Regions from separate parts of the Streptomyces sp. NPDC033178 genome, predicted to be linked through region 1. Evidence: riboswitches for the same ligand, from Rfam matches in the RefSeq annotation. Region 1 holds a riboswitch; each other region holds the start of a gene.

The links. Region 1 has a riboswitch for cyclic di-AMP ahead of ACZ5VQ_RS40045 (M23 family metallopeptidase). Riboswitches for the same ligand answer to the same signal wherever they lie in the genome.
Region 2: another riboswitch for cyclic di-AMP. It lies ahead of ACZ5VQ_RS10720 (M23 family metallopeptidase); the one in region 1 lies ahead of ACZ5VQ_RS40045 (M23 family metallopeptidase).
Region 3: another riboswitch for cyclic di-AMP. It lies ahead of ACZ5VQ_RS04060 (C40 family peptidase); the one in region 1 lies ahead of ACZ5VQ_RS40045 (M23 family metallopeptidase).

Annotation. Positions count from the first base shown of each region.
Region 1 is NZ_JBVIPT010000021.1:123,678-129,525, reverse strand. Features, by position in the region: gene ACZ5VQ_RS40060 (bifunctional acetate--CoA ligase family protein/GNAT family N-acetyltransferase) at 1-865, opposite strand, end outside; gene ACZ5VQ_RS40055 (HPr family phosphocarrier protein) at 1,155-1,436, shown strand; gene ACZ5VQ_RS40050 (GntR family transcriptional regulator) at 1,771-2,466, opposite strand; gene ACZ5VQ_RS40045 (M23 family metallopeptidase) at 2,788-3,561, opposite strand; cyclic di-AMP (ydaO/yuaA leader) riboswitch at 3,574-3,734, opposite strand; gene ACZ5VQ_RS40040 (M16 family metallopeptidase) at 3,972-5,360, opposite strand; gene ACZ5VQ_RS40035 (M16 family metallopeptidase) at 5,357-5,848, opposite strand, start outside.
Region 2 is NZ_JBVIPT010000004.1:22,339-28,186, reverse strand. Features, by position in the region: gene ACZ5VQ_RS10740 (MarR family winged helix-turn-helix transcriptional regulator) at 1-441, opposite strand, end outside; gene ACZ5VQ_RS10735 (dihydrofolate reductase family protein) at 590-1,729, shown strand; tRNA gene ACZ5VQ_RS10730 (tRNA-Met) at 1,891-1,964, shown strand; gene ACZ5VQ_RS10725 (PP2C family protein-serine/threonine phosphatase) at 2,120-3,223, shown strand; cyclic di-AMP (ydaO/yuaA leader) riboswitch at 3,561-3,716, shown strand; gene ACZ5VQ_RS10720 (M23 family metallopeptidase) at 3,728-4,777, shown strand; gene ACZ5VQ_RS10715 (aldo/keto reductase) at 4,894-5,838, shown strand.
Region 3 is NZ_JBVIPT010000002.1:15,714-21,561, reverse strand. Features, by position in the region: gene ACZ5VQ_RS04070 (M23 family metallopeptidase) at 1-4, shown strand, start outside; gene pcrA (DNA helicase PcrA) at 171-2,684, opposite strand; cyclic di-AMP (ydaO/yuaA leader) riboswitch at 3,124-3,295, shown strand; gene ACZ5VQ_RS04060 (C40 family peptidase) at 3,303-4,454, shown strand; gene ACZ5VQ_RS04055 (hypothetical protein) at 4,499-4,852, opposite strand; gene ACZ5VQ_RS04050 (C40 family peptidase) at 5,378-5,848, shown strand, end outside.

The sequences.
Region 1 (5,848 bases):
CGACGACTTCGGGGACGCGCTCGGCCCGGACGGCGACGACTGCGAGGTCGACGGGCTCGGGGATGTCCCGGACGGAGCTGTACGCCGGCACTCCGCCGAGCTCCTTCTCCTGAAGGGCCCCGTTCACCGCGTACAGGCGCCCGGTGAAGCCCGCTTCGCGGAGGTTCTCCAGGACACTGCGGCCCACTCCCCCGGGTGTGCGGCCCGCGCCGATGACGGCGACCGAGCCCGGCGCGAGGAGCCTGGCCACGGAGCGTCCCTCCGCCCGCTGCTCCCGCGCGCGCTGCACGGCGAGCGAGCGGTCGGTGGGCTCCAGGTCGAACTCCAGGCGTACGACGCCGTCCTCGAAGTGGCGCTTCTGCTGGTACCCGGCGTCCGTGAACACCTTGATCATCTTGTTGTTGGCGGGCAGCACCTCGGCGGCGAAGCGGCGGATGTCGCGCTCACGGGCGACGGCCGCGATGTGCTCCAGCAGGGCCGACGCCACACCGCGGCCCTGGTGGGCGTCCTGCACGAGGAAGGCGACCTCGGCCTCGTCCGCGGGGGACGAGGCGGGGAGGCCGTCGGCGTTGATGCGGTCGTAGCGTACGGTGGCGATGAACTCGCCGCCGACCGTGGCCGCGAGTCCCACCCGGTCCACAAAGTCGTGGTGCGTGAAGCGGTGGACGTCCTTGGCGGACAGGCGCGGATACGGCGCGAAGAAGCGGTAGTACTTCGACTCGTCGGACACCTGCTCGTAGAAGCTGACCAGGCGGTCGGCGTCGTCGGCCGTGATCGGCCGGATGCGCGCGGTGCCGCCGTCGCGCAGCACGACGTCGGCCTCCCAGTGAGCGGGGTACTCGTGCCGGTCCGGCGAGGTCTGCATGGGCCCCAGAGTACGACTCGGGTCCGACAACGGCCGGTCCTGGTCGCGGGGGTTCATGTCCCGGGCGCGCGTCGGTACGTGCCGGTACGCGTCCCGGGGTCGTGGTCCAGGGGGTCACGCCCCAGCGGTTCACGTCCCGGCGACGGCGGGCTCGCGTCCGGCAGGGGCGCGAGGCAGTCTTGGGGGACCGAAGCCGCCTCGGGCCCGGAATCCGCACCCGCCCGGGGCACGCTTCACGATATGGAACAATGGTCTAGACAACCGTGAGACATCTGAAGGGCAGCATCACATGGCTGAGCGCCGCGTCAACGTCGGCTGGGCCGAGGGCCTTCACGCCCGTCCCGCCTCCATCTTCGTCCGGGCCGCCACGGCCTCCGGCGTCCCCGTGACGATCGCCAAGGCCGACGGCAACCCCGTCAACGCCGCCTCGATGCTCGCGGTTCTCGGCCTGGGCGCCCAGGGCGGCGAGGAAATCGTCCTGGCCTCCGACGCTGAGGGCGCGGACGCCGCGCTCGACCGCCTGGCGAAGCTGGTCGCCGAGGGCCTTGAGGAGCTTCCCGAGACCGTCTGATCTCGCGGACCACGTGCGGCGGAGCCGCGTCCACCTGTACCGGGTGACGCGGCTCCGCCGTTTCCGTCTGCGCGGCGAGCGGCGCTTTGCCCGCCCCTGACACCGCCGTTTCCCGTGACCTCGCCGCCGTTTTGTCCGTACATCACGCCGGTGCGCGGCTTTCCGCCTCGCCGTCGGCACCGTCCCGGCTTTTTCACATGCCCCGCGCACCGAGTTCCGCTCATCCGGTTCCGCGCATGCGGGAATCACGTCCGCGGAAATTCCCGGCACGTGAAAAAAAGGGGCAGCAGAAATAGACCCCTGCGAATAACTCTCTTTGTATACGGCGCCACTGTTAATGCCGCAGGCCCGCCGTGTTTACGGGATGTTGCGAAGTCCTCACACGCTCCGCGCGGTCACCGCCGCCGGGAAAGCGCAGCCGGTGCGCGGCCATCGCCCGCTCGGTGTGCAACGCCGTGATCGCCCTGGCCCGGTCGTTGTCGCCGCGCGCGACGGCGTCCACGATGGCGCCGTGCTCGGCCCAGGACTCGGCGGGGTGGGCGGGCGCCTCGACCGAATACATCCAGGCGATCTTGTGCCGCAACTGGGCGAGCGTGGAGGTCAGCGCGGGGCTTCCAGACGCCTGTGCGAGCGTCTCGTGGAACCAGCCGCCGAGCGAGCGCAGATCCTCGCTATTGCCCCTCCTGGCCCGCTCCTGGCCCAGCCTGACCAGGCCGCGCAGCACCTTGAGGTGCGCCTCGGTGCGGCGCTGGGCGGCGCGCGCGGCACCCAGCGGCTCCAGCAGCATGCGCATCTCCAGGAGGTCGGCGGCCTCCTGCTCGGTGGGTTCCGCGACGCACGCGCCCGCGTGCCTGCGCGTGACGACGAATCCCTCCGCCTCCAGCGTGCGCAGAGCCTCCCGCACGGGGACCCGCGAGACGCCGTACCGGCGCGCGAGCAGTTCTTCGGTGAGCCGGCCGCCGCGCTCGTAGACACCCGCGACGATGTCGTCACGGATCGCCGTGCATACCGAGTGCGCGGGAATACGCATGACCGGACCTCCGCCTTAACCCCCGCGAAACGCGGTCGATTGACGCTTGTTCGGTGACTCTATTGCAGAGAGCGGGAAATTCCGATGGCGGACCGGAATCCGTGGATATTTTTTGGACACACCTCGCTTCTGAACAGGCAGTCGTCCGGTGCGAAGTCGGTCGGGAAGTGGTCGAGAAGCCATCAGGAAGTGATCAGGACCGCGCGAAGGCCCCGGCTCGGTGAGCCGGGGCCTTCGGGAGAGGTGTCTGCGCGGGAGAGCTCCCGCGTGGAGCGGCTGTCCGCGCGGGAGGGCGTCGCGTGGGAGGGCTGTCGCCAGCCGTCAGACGTTCACGCCGTGCTGGCGCAGGTATCCGAGCGGGTCGATGTCCGAACCGTACTCCGCGCTCGTCCGCGCCTCGAAGTGCAGGTGCGCACCGGTGACGTTGCCGGTCGCCCCGGAGAGGCCTATCTGCTGGCCCGGGGTGACCGTCTGGCCGACCGAGACACCGAGGGACGACATGTGCCCGTACTGCGTGTAGGTGCCGTCGTTCATCTTGATGACGACCTCGTTGCCGTACGAGCCGCCCCAGCCGGCCTCCACGACGGTGCCGGCGCCCACCGCGTGCACGGCGGTGCCGCTGGCGGCGTGGAAGTCGATGCCGGTGTGGCTGCCGGAGGACCAGACGGCGCCACCGGCCTTGTAGCCGGTGGAGACGTACGAGCCGGAGATGGGCGCGGTGTACGACTTCAGCAGCCGCTCGCGCTCGGCCGCGCGGGCGGCTCGGGCCTTGACCTCGCGCTCCTTCTTGGCCTTCTCCGCGGCTTCCTTGGCGCGCTCCTTGGCGGCGGCCTCGGCCTTCTCGCGGGCGGCGGTCTCGTCGGCGGCCTGCTGCTGGGCGGCGGCCTGGGCGTCGATCTGGTCGGCGACCGAGTCGCCGATGGTGATCGCCTGGGTCAGGGTCTGCTCGGCCGGGCTCTCGGCGGCGAGTGCGGGAGCAGCCAGGGTGCCGACGACACCGGTGGTGGCGAGTGCGGCGACGCCGACGGTCCGGTTGGTCGTGCGCTTCATACGGCTGGGACGACGGTGCTTCCCGGCGGCGCGAGTGAACGCCATGAAGTGGCTGGTCCTTTCCTTCCTTCTCGCCTACCGGGTTAGCTGACGGGTTCGGAGCAGGAAGGTCTCCTACGGACCCCCTTCGGGAAGGGCGTCCGATTCACCCCAGGGACTACATATGGGTCCCCGGCTCCCCTGGCTCGCGCCGTACGGGGACTCGGCGATGACTGTCCGGTGCCGCGGGCGCGGCGCACTGCCTGACGAACAGCCGGACCGACGCTAAGCGGGGCGTCTTTCAATCAACAAACGGATCAAGGGTTTTGTAGCGCATGCCACAGGGCAGACAGGCAACCTCCCTACCAATACGGACAACTCACTGGTCGGGGCCGAAGTCCGGGCAAAAGGAGAACCCAGGCGACTCTTCAGTCACCTGGGTTCTCCCACGGAGTGGCGCTGTTCCACTCCGCGTTCTACTCCGCTGTCACGACGCTGACTTCGCCGATTCCGAGGGCTCGGACCGGCTCCTCGATCTGCGAGGCGTCACCGACGAGGACGGTCACCAGACGGTCCACCGGGAAGGCGCTCACGGCGGCCGCGGTGGCCTCCACGGTGCCCGTCGCGGCGAGCTGTTGGTACAACGTCGCCTGGAAGTCGTCCGGCAGGTACTGCTCGACCTGGTCGGCGAGGGTGCCCGCGACGGCGGCGGCCGTCTCGTACTTCAGCGGCGCCACACCCACGAGGTTCTGCACGGCGATGTCGCGCTCGGCGTCGGTGAGGCCCTCGGCCGCGAGGGTGCGCAGCACCTTCCAGAGGTCGTCGAGCGCCGGGCCGGTGTTCGGGGTGTCCACGGAGCCGCTGATGGCGAGCATCGCGGCGCCCGTCCCGTCCGGCGCGGAGCGCAGCACCTGGCCGAACGCCCGCACACCGTAGGTGTATCCCTTTTCCTCACGCAGAACGCGGTCCAGGCGCGAGGTGAGGGTGCCGCCGAGGCAGTACGTGCCGAGCACCTGGGCGGGCCACACGCGGTCGTGCCGGTCGGCGCCGACGCGGCCGATGAGCAGCTGCGTCTGGACGGCTCCGGGACGGTCGACGATGATCACGCGGCCGGTGTCGTCGGCGGTCACCGGCGGAATGGGGCGGGCATCGGCCTGCGATCCCGTCCAGGCGCCGAGCGTGTCCCCGAGCAGCGCGTCGAGGTCGACGCCGGTGAGGTCGCCGACCACCACGGCGGTCGCGGTGGCGGGGCGGACGTGCTTCTCGTAGAAGGCGCGGACGCCCGCCGAGTCGATCGCGGTGACCGTCTCCTCGGTGCCCTGGCGCGGCCGCGACATGCGCGAGGTCGCCGGGAAGAGCTGCCTGGAGAGCTCCTTGGCGGCGCGGCGGGCCGGATTGGCGGTCTCGTGCGGGATCTCGTCGAGCCGGTTGCGCACCAGCCGCTCGATCTCGCTGTCCTCGAAGGCGGGTGCCCTGAGGGCGTCGGCGAGCAGACCGAGCGCCTTGGGGAGCCGGGAGACGGGGACTTCGAGGCTGATCCGTACGCCGGGGTGGTCGGCGTGCGCGTCGAGGGTGGCGCCGCAGCGCTCCAGCTCGGCGGCGAACTCCTCGGCGGAGTGCTTGTCGGTTCCCTCGGTGAAGGCACGCGCCATGATCGTGGCAATGCCGTCCAGACCCTGCGGCTCGGCCTCCAGCGGGGCCGCCAGGAGGATTTCGACGGCGACGACCTGCTGGCCGGGGCGGTGGCAGCGCAGCAGGGTCAGGCCGTTGTCGAGCGCGCCTCGCTCGGGGGCCGGGAAGGCCCAGGGCCTGGCCTCGCCGGCCTGGGGCTGCGGGTGGAATTCCATCGTGGCGAGCTCGGTCACTTGGCCGCCTCCTCGTCGGTGTCGTCAGCGGCGTCGGTCTCTTGGGCCTCTTCGGCGACGGTCGGCTCGTAGACCAGCACCGCGCGGTTGTCGGGGCGCAGACGGGCCTTGGCGACCTCCTGGACCTCCTCGGCCGTGACGTCGAGGACGCGCTGGACGGCCGTCAGGGCGAGCTGCGGGTCGCCGAACAGCACCGCGTACCGGCACAGTTCGTCGGCGCGGCCCGCGACCGTACCGAGGCGGTCCAGCCACTCGCGCTCCAACTGGGCCTGGGCGCGGTCCATTTCCTCGGCCGTGGGGCCCTCCTCGGCGAACCGGGCGAGCTCCTCGTCGACGGCGGTCTCGATCACCGGCACCTCGACGTCGCCGGACGTCTTCACGTCGAGCCACCCCAGGGAGGGTGCTCCCGCGAGGCGCAGCAGGCCGAACCCGGCCGCGACGGCGGTGCGGTCACGGCGTACGAGCCGGTTGTAGAGCCGGGACGACTC
Region 2 (5,848 bases), on a different contig from region 1:
GCCCCGTGCGATCACCGTGCAGATCTCCTCCAGCTGCCCCACCTGCTCCGGCGTGAGCTTGTCGAAGAGCGTGGCGCGGACCGTCTCGACGTGGCCGGGGGCCGTGCGCTCCAGCAGGGCCATCCCCTCGTCCGTGAGGATCGCGATGCTGCCCCGCTTGTCCATGCTGCAGTCCTTACGGCGCACCGCCCCGTCCTTCTCCAGGCGGGTCACCGCGTACGTCAGCCGGCTGCGGGTGATCTTCGTGCTCTCCGCGAGGTCCGTCATGCGCAGGCTGCGGCCCGGCGCCTCGGAGAGGTTGGCGAGGATGGAGTAGTAAAGGTGCGGCATGCCGGCCTCCTGCTGGAGCTGCCGGTCGATCGCGTCCTCCAGGAGATGGGAGGCGGCGATGTACGCGCGCCAGGCGCGCTGCTCCTCGGGGGTGAGCCAGCGGGTCGTCATACCCCCAGTGTAGGTTTGTTTCAAACTTGAACCAAGCCTCGACCGTCCTCCGGGCGACACCAGGCCGCCGTCCGGGCAAGCCCCGCCTCTGCCTCCGAAAGAGCCCGCCATCCCGACAGCCCGCCAGAGTCCGAAAGAGAGCGCGTCCATGCCTCACCCCTACGTCCTGTTGTCCGCCGCCGTCTCCCTCGACGGCTGCCTGGACGACACCGGCCCCGGACGGCTGCTGCTCTCCGGGCCGGCCGACTTCGACCGGGTCGACGAGGTACGGGCCGAGTCCGACGCGATCCTCGTCGGCGCGGGCACCCTGCGCGCCGACAACCCCCGGCTCCTCGTCAACTCCGCCGAGCGCCGCGCGGCCCGGGTCGCCGGCGGACGGCCGGAGTACCCGCTGAAGGTCACCGTCAGCGGCAGCGGCGACCTCGACCCCGACGCCAACTTCTGGTCCACGGGCGGCGAGAAGATCGTCTATACGACCGACGAGGGGGCCGAGAGAGCCACTGAAGCTCTGCGTGGGCTCGGCGTGGGCGTCGTCCCCGTCGGCCCGGACGTCGACTGGCGGGCCGTACTCACCCACCTCCACGACGTGCGCGGCGTACGGCGGCTCATGGTCGAGGGCGGCGGGCGCGTCCACACTCAGCTCCTCCGCCAGGGCCTGGCCGACGAACTGCAGCTCGCCCTCGCGCCCCTGGTCGTGGGTGAGCCGGAAGCGCCCCGGCTGTTCGGGCCCGGCGACTACCCGGGCGGCCCCCGCAACCGGCTGAGCCTGGTCGAGACGCGGCCCGTGGGGGACGTCGTCCTCATGCGGTACGTCCCCACCGCGCCCGGCACCGGGACCGTACCCTCCGCCGCCGACCACCGCTGGCTGGCGCTCGCCTGCGAACTGGCCGCCGAGTGTCCGCCCTCGCGGACCGCGTTCAGCGTGGGCGCGGTCGTCGTCGCGGCCGACGGTACGGAGCTGGCCCGCGGGTACTCCCGCGAGTCCGACCCCGTGTCCCATGCCGAGGAGGCCGCCCTCGCCAAGATCGGGCCGGGAGACCCGCGGCTCGCGACCGCCACCGTCTACAGCAGCCTGGAGCCGTGCGCCCGCCGCGCGTCCCGGCCCGCGCCCTGTGCCCGGCTGATCCTCGACGCGGGCGTACGGAGGGTCGTGACCGCCTGGCGGGAGCCGGACACCTTCGTGGCGGGCGCGGACGGCAGCGGGCTGCTGGCCGCGGCCGGCGCCGACGTCCTGGTGCTGCCGGAGTACGAGGCCGACGCGAAGGCCCCCAACCGCCATCTCGGCTGACGGGCCGGGCGGACCGGTGTCGCCGACCTGCCCGTTTCCCGCCGGTACGGCCGACCCGTACCGCCGATCAGTACATTTCGTGTCAAAACCTCCGGTGAAGCGCAGGCGACATCAACGCGTGTGCTTTGGGTCCCGCGAATGGCGTACAGTGGTCTTAACGACGCGGGGTGGAGCAGCTCGGTAGCTCGCTGGGCTCATAACCCAGAGGTCGCAGGTTCAAATCCTGTCCCCGCTACTGAAGGCCCGAGGCCGGAATCCGATCAAGGATTCCGGCCTCAGGTGTTTCCCGTACATCTCCTCAGGTGCTTCCCCGGGTGTTCGGGCAGGTGTCCTCACCCGCCCGGTCCTCGCCCGCTCGCACGCCGTCCCCGCTCCCGGAAGCCTGGACAGGTGGAGGAGCAGGAGCCGGAGCGCGTCGAGCCCGTGGAGAGGACCGCCTCGTACCAGCGCACGCTCGTCCGCGTGCTGCCGGCGCTGCTGATCGCCGCGGGCGTCTGCTACGACCTCCTCACCCCGCAGGACTTCACCGCGGCTCCCTTCTTCACGGCCGCGGTGCTCATCGCCGCAGCCCTCTTCTCGCTCGGCGCCACCGTGTGGACGGGAATCGCGGCGACCGTGGGCATGGGAATCGTGCACCTCAGGTTCGCCTTCGACGCGGGCGCGGTCACCGAGGTCCTCACCGTGGCCACGGCCGCCGCGCTCGCCGTCGGCATCAACCGGCTCGTGGTCCGCGGCAACGCGCGCCTCGCCACCGCCCGCGAGGTCGCGGAGGCCGCCCAGTGGGCCGTACTGCCCGAACCGGCGGCGCGGATCGGCGGCCTGGAGATCGCGGCACGGTACGAGGCCGCGCAGGAGGGCGCGTTCATCGGGGGCGACCTGTACGCCGTGCAGGACACCCCGCACGGCGTACGGCTCCTCGTGGGCGACGTACGGGGCAAGGGCATGGGAGCGGTCGCCGTCGTCGCCGTACTCATCGGTGCCTTCCGGGAGGCCGCCGAACAGGAGGCGAGCCTGGAGGCGGTCGCGCAGCGGCTGGAGCGGGCGCTCGCGCGCGAAGGTGTCCGGCGCGACACCATCGCGGTCCTCGAGGACTTCACCACCGCCGTGCTCGCCGAGATCCCGCACGGCACCCCGGTCGTACGCCTCGTGAACCGCGGCCACCCCGGGCCTCTTCTGCTGTACGGCGACGGAGAGGTACGTACGCTCGCCGCGCCGGAGCCCGCGCTGCCGCTCGGGACGGGGGAATTGGGGACCTGGCCCGACCGCGCGCAGGAGGAGGCCTTCCCGGGTGGGACCATGCTGCTCTTCCACACGGACGGGCTGTCCGAGGCTCGGGACCGGCGAGGAGTCTTCTTCGATCCGGCGCGGCATCTGTCCGGGCGGGTCTTCGCCGGGCCCGACGAGTTGCTCGCCGCGGTACTGGACGACGTCCTGCGGCACACCGGGGGCGGGGCCGCCGACGACATGGCACTGCTCGCGGTGCGGCGGCCATGAGGGCGCGGCAGTCGGGAGAGCGCGGCGGTCCTGAGGGAGCGGGAGTGCTGATTGCACGGCGGTCGTGGGTGCGGCGGGCGTGAGATGCGTCGCTCTCTCGGCGGCCCATATCACTGCTGGTAGTCGAACGGCATCCCTCCGCTCAACAACTGACACACCATCAACAAGACTCCCGTTCCTGAATGGCGATCAACTCGCCCGATTTACCCCGCTCATGACCTGTAAGTCCAGGCCAAGAGGCTTAACGATCATCAGGAACAGCTTGGAATCCGGTGCCCGGGTCTATTAACGTTCGATAACGCAGCGCGGTCGTCCCAGCCGTCACAAGAGTCGGCTCCGTGCGCACGCGCCGAATTCCGCAAGGGAACCGGGGAACCATCACTTGGGGTGAATCGCACGTCTTCGCGGTGTAGCGCACCGCGGTTGACGCGCGTAGGAGACCTTCCTGCTCCGAACCCGTCAGCTAACCCGGTAGGCGAGAAGGAAGGAAAGGAGTGCGCCTACGTGGCGTCCAACCGGCCTGCCCCCACACCCTCGTTCGTGCCGAATGAGTTGACGGGTGAGTCCTCGGGTGACAAGAAGCCCGACACCTTCGCCTACGGCGCTCGTAAGGACGAGGAGACGTGGGAGGTCTGGAATCCCAGCGCGGAGACCGTCCTTCCCGTCCGCGGTCGGCACCGTGTCTCCAAGCAGCGCGGCGGAGGACTCGCCCGTAGCTCGACCGTTCTGGGCGTCGGTGTCATAGCCGCCGTCGGTGCGGGTGGCATGGCCACCGCGCAGACCGGCAAGCCTCCGGTGTCGATCTCGATCCCCGACCTGCCGAACGTCGGCTCGCCGTTCTCGGACGACGACGCCCCCGAGGGCTCCAGCACCCCGATCACCGCCGTCGGCCTCACGACCGCCGACGCCGAGCAGGGCAACTCGGACGCGGGTGAGGCCCTGCGCGCCCGCATCATGCTCCAGGCCGAGCAGCAGCAGGACCAGGTGGACCGCGAGGCCCAGGAGGCCGCCGAGGCCGCTGCCGCCAAGAAGGCCGCCACGCTGGCCGCCAAGGAGCGGGACGCCGCCGAGGCCAAGGTCGCCGCCGCCAAGAAGAAGGCGGACCAGGAGGCCAAGGAGAAGGCCGAGGCCGCGCGCCTCGCCGAGCTCGCCAAGCAGTTCACGCTGCCCACCTCCTCGTACACGATCACCTCCACCTTCGGGCAGTCCGGTGCGCTGTGGTCGTCCGGCCAGCACACGGGTCTGGACTTCGCCGCTCCCACGGGTACCCCGATCAAGGCCGTTCACAGCGGCACGATCACCGAGGCCGGCTGGAACGGCTCGTACGGCTACCGCACGGTCCTCACGCTCGACGACGGTACGGAGGTCTGGTACGCGCACCAGTCGTCGATCGGTGTCAGCGTCGGGCAGAAGGTGGCCACCGGCGACATCATCGGCCGCGTGGGCGCGACCGGCAACGTCACCGGGGCGCACCTCCACCTGGAGGTCCACACCAGCGGCGGCGACGGCATCGACCCGATGGCGTGGCTGCGCGGCAAGGGGCTCACCCCGTAGGGCGGGCCTGAAGCGTGAGGCGGGCCCGACCTGTAAGGCGGGCCTGAAGCGTGAGGCGGGCCCGAGAGGTTCCCGGGTGCGGAATACGGCCGTCCGGTACGGCCGTTGACCCACCCATGACTTCTCTCCGCAAGCTGGGTTCGTCCGACCTCGAGGTCTTCCCGCTGTCCCTCGGCGGCAACGTCTTCGGCTGGACCGCCGACGAGGCGCAGTCCTTCGCCGTGCTCGACGCGTACACCGCCGCGGGCGGGAACTTCGTCGACACCGCCGACACCTACTCGGCCTGGGTGCCGGGCAACGAGGGCGGTGAGTCGGAGACCGTCCTGGGCGACTGGCTCGCCGCGCGCGGCAACCGCGCCGACGTCGTCGTCGCCACCAAGGTCGGTGCGCACCCCCGGTACAAGGGTCTGTCCGGGGTGAACATCAAGGCCGCGGCCGACGCGTCACTGCGGCGGCTGAAGACGGACTACATCGACCTGTACTACACCCACTTCGACGACCCGTCCGTGCCGGTCGAGGAGATCCTCACGGCCCTGGACGAGCTCGTCCGTGCCGGTAAAGTGCGCGCGATCGCCGCGTCCAACCTCTCCCCCGAGCGGCTTCAGGAGTCCCTCGACCTCTCCGACCGCGAGGGCCTCGCGCGGTACGTCGCGCTGCAGCCCCGGTACAACCTCGTCTCCCGCGACTCGTACGAGGGCCCGCTCCGGGATGTCGCCTCCCGGGCCGGTCTGGCCGTCGTCCCCTACTCCTCGCTCGCCTCGGGCTTCCTCACCGGCAAGTACCGGGCGGGTGCCGTGGTCGACAGCGCCCGGGCCGGGTCGGCGGGCGCGCATCTGGAGTCGGAGCGGGGGCAGCGGGTGCTGGCCGCGCTCGACGAGGTCGCGCGGGAGCGCGGGGCCGAGGTCGCCACCGTGGCTCTGGCCTGGCTGGCCTCCCGGCCGACCGTCGTCGCACCCATCGCGAGCGCTCGTACGGTGGAGCAGCTTCCGGCGTTGCTGGGTGTGGCCGAACTCGTCCTCACGGATGCGGAGTTGGGGAGGCTGACCTCGGCTTCCGGCTGAGGTCGGGGCG
Region 3 (5,848 bases), on a different contig from region 1:
GTAAGGGAGCACCTGTTGAGGTCGGAGTCCTGGGGGCTCCGCCCCCAGACCCCGAATCGGCCTGAACGGCCTCGTCCTCAAACGCCGGACGGGCCGAAAGTGATCGGCCCGCCCTCAAGCAGTTCCCAGTAGCCGTTGTCCCTGGGAACTGCAAGGCTCGCCCTTGGGCGCTACAGCTTCTCCACCGGTGCGTACCGCAGCAGCAACCGCTTCGGCTTCTCCTCGCCGAAGTCGACCGTCGCCTCCGCGTTCGCCCCCGTGCCCTTCACGCCGACGACCGTGCCGAGGCCGAACTGGTCGTGGGTGACGCGGTCGCCGACCGCGAGGGACACCACCGGCTTGTCAGTGGCACCGCGTCGGGTGGCGAAGCCGGACGCGCCCGAGGCGGCCGAGCGGGAGCGCGAGGAGGAGAGGGATGCCGCCACGCCTGACACCGGGCCGGAGGAGACCGGGCCCAGGGAGCCCGTGCGCTTCCACTCCAGGTGCGTGTCCGGGATCTCCTCCAGGAAACGGGACGGCGGGTTGTACGAGGGCTGGCCCCAGGCGCTGCGCATCGAGGAGCGGGTCAGATAGAGCCGCTCCCGCGCGCGGGTGATGCCGACGTACGCGAGCCGGCGCTCCTCCTCCAGCTCCTTGGTCTGGCCGAGGGCGCGCATGTGCGGGAAGACGCCGTCCTCCATGCCGGTCAGGAACACCACGGGGAATTCGAGGCCCTTGGCGGTGTGGAGGGTCATCAGCGTTATCACGCCGGATCCGTCCTCCCCCTCGTCCGGGATCTGGTCGGAGTCGGCGACGAGTGCGACCCGCTCCAGGAAGGCGGAGAGCCCGCCCGGCGCCTCGCCCTCGCCGGCCTCCTGCTCGAACTCCAGGGCCACGGCGGCCAGTTCCTGGAGGTTCTCGATGCGGGTCTCGTCCTGCGGGTCGGTCGAGGCCTGCAACTCGGCGAGGTAGCCGGTCCGTTCGAGTACGGCCTCAAGGACCGTCGCCGGGCCGGCGCCGGACTCGACGATCGTGCGGAGGTCCTCCATCAGCGTGTTGAACTTCCTGACGGCGTTCGTCGAGCGGGACGCCATGCCGTACGCCTCGTCGACGCGGCGCAGTGCCTGCGCGAAGCTGATCTTCTCGCGCTGGGAGAGCGCGTCGATCATCGCCTCGGCGCGGTCGCCGATGCCGCGCTTGGGGACGTTGAGAATGCGGCGCAGCGGTACGGAGTCCTCGGGGTTCGCGAGCACGCGCAGGTACGCGAGGACGTCGCGGACCTCCTTGCGCTCGTAGAAGCGGACGCCGCCGACGACCTTGTAGGGCAGGCCGACGCGGATGAAGACCTCTTCGAAGACACGGGACTGCGCGTTCGTACGGTAGAAGACCGCGACGTCGCCCGCCTTCGCGTCGCCCGCGTCCGTGAGCCGGTCGATCTCGTCGGCGACGAACTGGGCCTCGTCGTGCTCGGTGTCGGCGACATAGCCGGTGATCTGGGCGCCCGCGCCCGCGTTGGTCCACAGGTTCTTGGGGCGGCGCGACTCGTTGCGCTCGATGACCGCGTTGGCGGCGGTGAGGATCGTCTGCGTCGAGCGGTAGTTCTGCTCCAGCAGGATCGTCGTCGTGTTCGGGTAGTCCTCCTCGAACTGGAGGATGTTGCGGATGGTCGCGCCGCGGAAGGCGTAGATCGACTGGTCCGCGTCACCCACCACGCACAGTTCGGCCGGCGGGAGGTCGTGCTCGCTCGGCGGTACGTCGACCGGGTGCTCGGAGGTGCCGACGAGCTCCCGGACGAGGGCGTACTGCGCGTGGTTCGTGTCCTGGTACTCGTCGACCAGGACGTGCCGGAAGCGGCGGCGGTAGTGCTCGGCGACGTCCGGGAAGGCGCGCAGGAGGTTGACCGTCGTCATGATCAGGTCGTCGAAGTCCAGCGCGTTCGCCTCGCGCAGGCGTGACTGGTACATCGCGTAGGCCTGGGCGAGGGTCTTCTCGAAGCCGTCGGCGGCCTGGGCGGCGAAGTCCTCCTCGTCGATCAGCTCGTTCTTCAGGTTCGAGATCTTGGCGCTGAACGACTTGGGCGGGAAGCGCTTGGGGTCGAGGTCCAGGTCACGGCAGACCAGGGCCATGAGGCGCTTGCTGTCGGCGGCGTCGTAGATCGAGAAGGAGGAGGTGAAGCCGAGCTGCTTCGACTCGCGCCGCAGGATACGTACACACGCGCTGTGGAAGGTCATCACCCACATCGCGTTGGCGCGCGGGCCGACGAGCTGCTCGACGCGCTCCTTCATCTCGCCCGCGGCCTTGTTCGTGAAGGTGATCGCGAGGATCTGGCCCGGGTGCACCCTGCGCTCGCCCAGCAGGTGGGCGATCCGGTGCGTGAGCACACGGGTCTTGCCGGAACCCGCGCCGGCCACGATGAGCAGCGGCGAACCGTGGTGGACCACCGCCGCGCGCTGGTTCTCGTTCAGCCCGTCCAGGAGCGCGGCCGGGTCCACGTGCGGGCGGGGCGCGCCGTCACGGTAGTACCCGTCCCGGCTCGGCGGCACGTCGAAGTGGCCGCCGAACAAATCGTCCGGAACGGGCTCCGACTCCTGCCCCTGGTCCTCGGGCGGCGGCGGGGGCTCGTCCTCGGGCGGCGGGGGCTCCTCCTCGTGGGCCCGCGAGGGCTTGAGGTCCGCCAGGAAGCTGTCATCAAAGAGGCTGCTCATCGCTCTCCGAGTCTAGGCGCCCCCACTGACAGCCCGCCGCCACCCTGGAAACTCGACGGGGTCGCTCCGCGGGGGTGCGGGTTTCTGTGGCTGCTCGCCTCGGTTTCGTCACCCTCCGGTGGGGGTTTGCAGCGGTCCGTGATCAGGTGGTCGAGCTGCGGCTTCGGCTGGGATTCGGGAGCGCCGTGTCGTGGGTGCGGGTCGGCTGTGGTTGGCGTGCGCAGTTCCCCGCGCCCCTGGAGGGGCGCTGCAGTGGGCCGGGCTTCATCCAGTGGACAACTCGGGCCAGACCTATCCGAATTGGCTACCGCGCGTCGAGCCCAAGGCTAAGGTCACGAAAATGTATCGGGCATATCGCGCATCAAACTTCACAGGGGCCACAGGAATTGGCTAACTTTTATGTGGGCCGCACGACCCGCACCGGCGAACACGCCGGGCCGAGCGGCCTCCGCCGAATCCGGCAGGCCCTCGTGGCCGACGGAGCCGGGGACCCAACCGACCTTGGGGTGAATCGGTCCAACTCCCTTCGGGGAAACGGACCGTAGGGCAAACCTTCCGGAGCACCCGCCCGAACCCGACAGCTAACTCGGTAGGCGGATGACGGAAGGAGACGCCCTCGTGGCGCCACACCGCAGGTCCCGGCCCCCCAGTCCCATGGGCATACGGACTCCGGCCATCGCCACCGCGGCCCTGACCTCGGTGGCCCTCCTCTCCCAGACGGCGAACGCGTCCCCCTCCGAGGAGCCCAGGCCCAGCCTTGAGGAAGTCGAGAAGAAGGTCGACGACCTCTACCGCCAGGCGGAGACGGCCGGCGAGAAGTACAACGCGGCCAAGGAGAAGACCACCAAGCAGAAGAAGCGCGTCGACACCCTGCTCGACGACGTGGCGCGCCGCACGGAGAAGCTCAACGACGCGCGTGAGGAACTCGGTACGTTCGCCGCCGCGCAGTACCGCACCGGGGCCGCCGCCCCCGACACCGCCTCCCTGCTCCTCGCGGACAACCCGCAGGACTACTTCGACCAGACCCAGCTGATGGACCGGTTGACCAGCCGCCAGAAGCAGTCCGTCGACGACTACGTGACGCAGCAGACCACCACGACGGAGAAGCGGCAGGAGGCGTCCGAGAGCCTGGAGACGCTGACCAGGACGCAGAGCTCGCTGAAGACGTCCAAGGCGGACGTCCAGCGGAAGCTCGCCACCGCGCGCGACCTCCTTTCGAAGCTGACCGCCGAGGAGAAGGCGCGGCTCGCCGCGATCGAGCGGAAGAAGCAGGAAGAGGCCCAGCGCAAGGCGGACGAGCTGGCCCGGCAGCAGGCGGCCGACGCCGAGCGGCGGCGCCAGGAGGCGGCACAGGGCGCCGGGACCTCCATGGGCTCCGGGAGCGCCGCGGGGACCTCCGGGTCCGGCTCCGCCGCCTCCACCGCCAAGGCCGACAAGGCGCTCGCCTTCGCCCGCGCCCAGACAGGCAAGCCGTACGTCTGGGGCGCGAGCGGCCCCGGCTCGTACGACTGCTCCGGGCTCACCCAGGCCGCCTGGAAGGCCGCCGGCGTCACACTCCCGCGTACCACCTGGGACCAGGTCAAGGCCGGCACGATGGTCTCCGTGAACAGCGCCCAGCCCGGTGACCTCGTCTTCTTCTACGACGACATCAGCCACGTCGGCATCTACATCGGCGACGGAATGATGATCCACGCGCCCAAGCCGGGGGCGTACGTCCGCGAGGAGTCGATCTACTACATGCCGATCCACAGCGTGGTGCGCCCGGCGTGAGGGGCTTTTCGCAGACCTGAGTGGAAATGGGAGCCTGTTTCCGCTCAGGTCCAGAGCACCGCGATGAAGATGTTCACCGTGGTCAGGCCGCCCACCAGGCCGAACAGGCCGTTCTCCACCTTTTCCTCGTCCCGTTTCACGTACACGAGGCCGAGGATCACGACCAGCAGGGCGAGCTTCACGCCGATCTTGATGTTGTTGACGGTCTGGTCGTCGGCCTGGTTGAGGCCGACCAGGATCGCGCCGGTGACCAGCATGGTCAGCGCGCCGTGGAGCATGGCGGGGCTGAAGCGGGCCGTGCCGTCACTCATGGCCTTCAGCTGCGTGAGAAAGCCGCCGAGGAGGGACGCGATGCCGATGATGTGCAGGGCGACGAAGACATGAATGAGTACGTCCATGAGCCCGGACACTAACCAAACGCCTCCGCACCACCACGCACCGCCCCCGGCCTCGCACACCCGCCCCCGCCGGCCCTGTGCACCCCGCGCTGCCGTACCCACACGCCCGGCCCCGCCCGCCCCACGGGCCCCTGGCAGCTCCCGCACCACACCCCGGCGGAGCCCATAGCATCGGATCGCCGCCCGTTTCCCCACAACCCGCGCTTCGGTCACCGCACCACGCCAAGTCGGCGGCCCCGGGTCCGGATCGTGGTCGTACCCGGTCAGCTCATGTCCGAGTCCCACCACTTCCGTACATGCCGTTACCCCCGCCGCGGTCCCAGGTTTAGCGTCCTTCACCAGGTGACCGGCTCCCCACCACCGCCCGGGTCAGGGGCGGCATCCGGACACCACCGCCGAGAAAGGTCCGGCGGCGGCCCGCTCCCCCTGTGCGGGCCGCCGCCGGACGTGCAACCGGCCCCTGAGGGCCGCCGCCGCGGGACGCACCAACTCCTCGGCGGCCGTACGGAAGGACGTGGATCGCACGTGGCAGCGCACCGCAAGCCGAGACAGCGCTCAGTCGGCGGCAGTACGGCCCGCACCGCCTTCACCATCGCGCTGGCGGGCGCGGCGAGCGCGACCGGGTTCGAGGGGACGGGAACCGCCGCCCCGGAGCTGACTCCCGCTCAGGTCAAGGCGAAGGTCGACAAGTTGTACCAGGAGGCGGAGGTCGCCACCGAGAAGTACAACGGGGCGAAGGAGAAGTCGACGAAGACACGGGGCCGCCTGAACACCCTGCAGGACGAGGCAGCGCGCAGGACGGAACGGCTCAACTCCGAGCGGGACGCGCTCGGTTCACTGGCGGCCGCGCAGTACCGGGACGGCGGCGTCGACCCCGCGCTCGGGCTCATGCTCTCCTCCGATCCCGACCAGTACCTGGAAGGGGCCGCGTTCGCCGAGCGGGCCGGCAGCAGGCAGGCCTCGAAGGTGTCGCGCGTACGCCGACAGCTGCGCGAG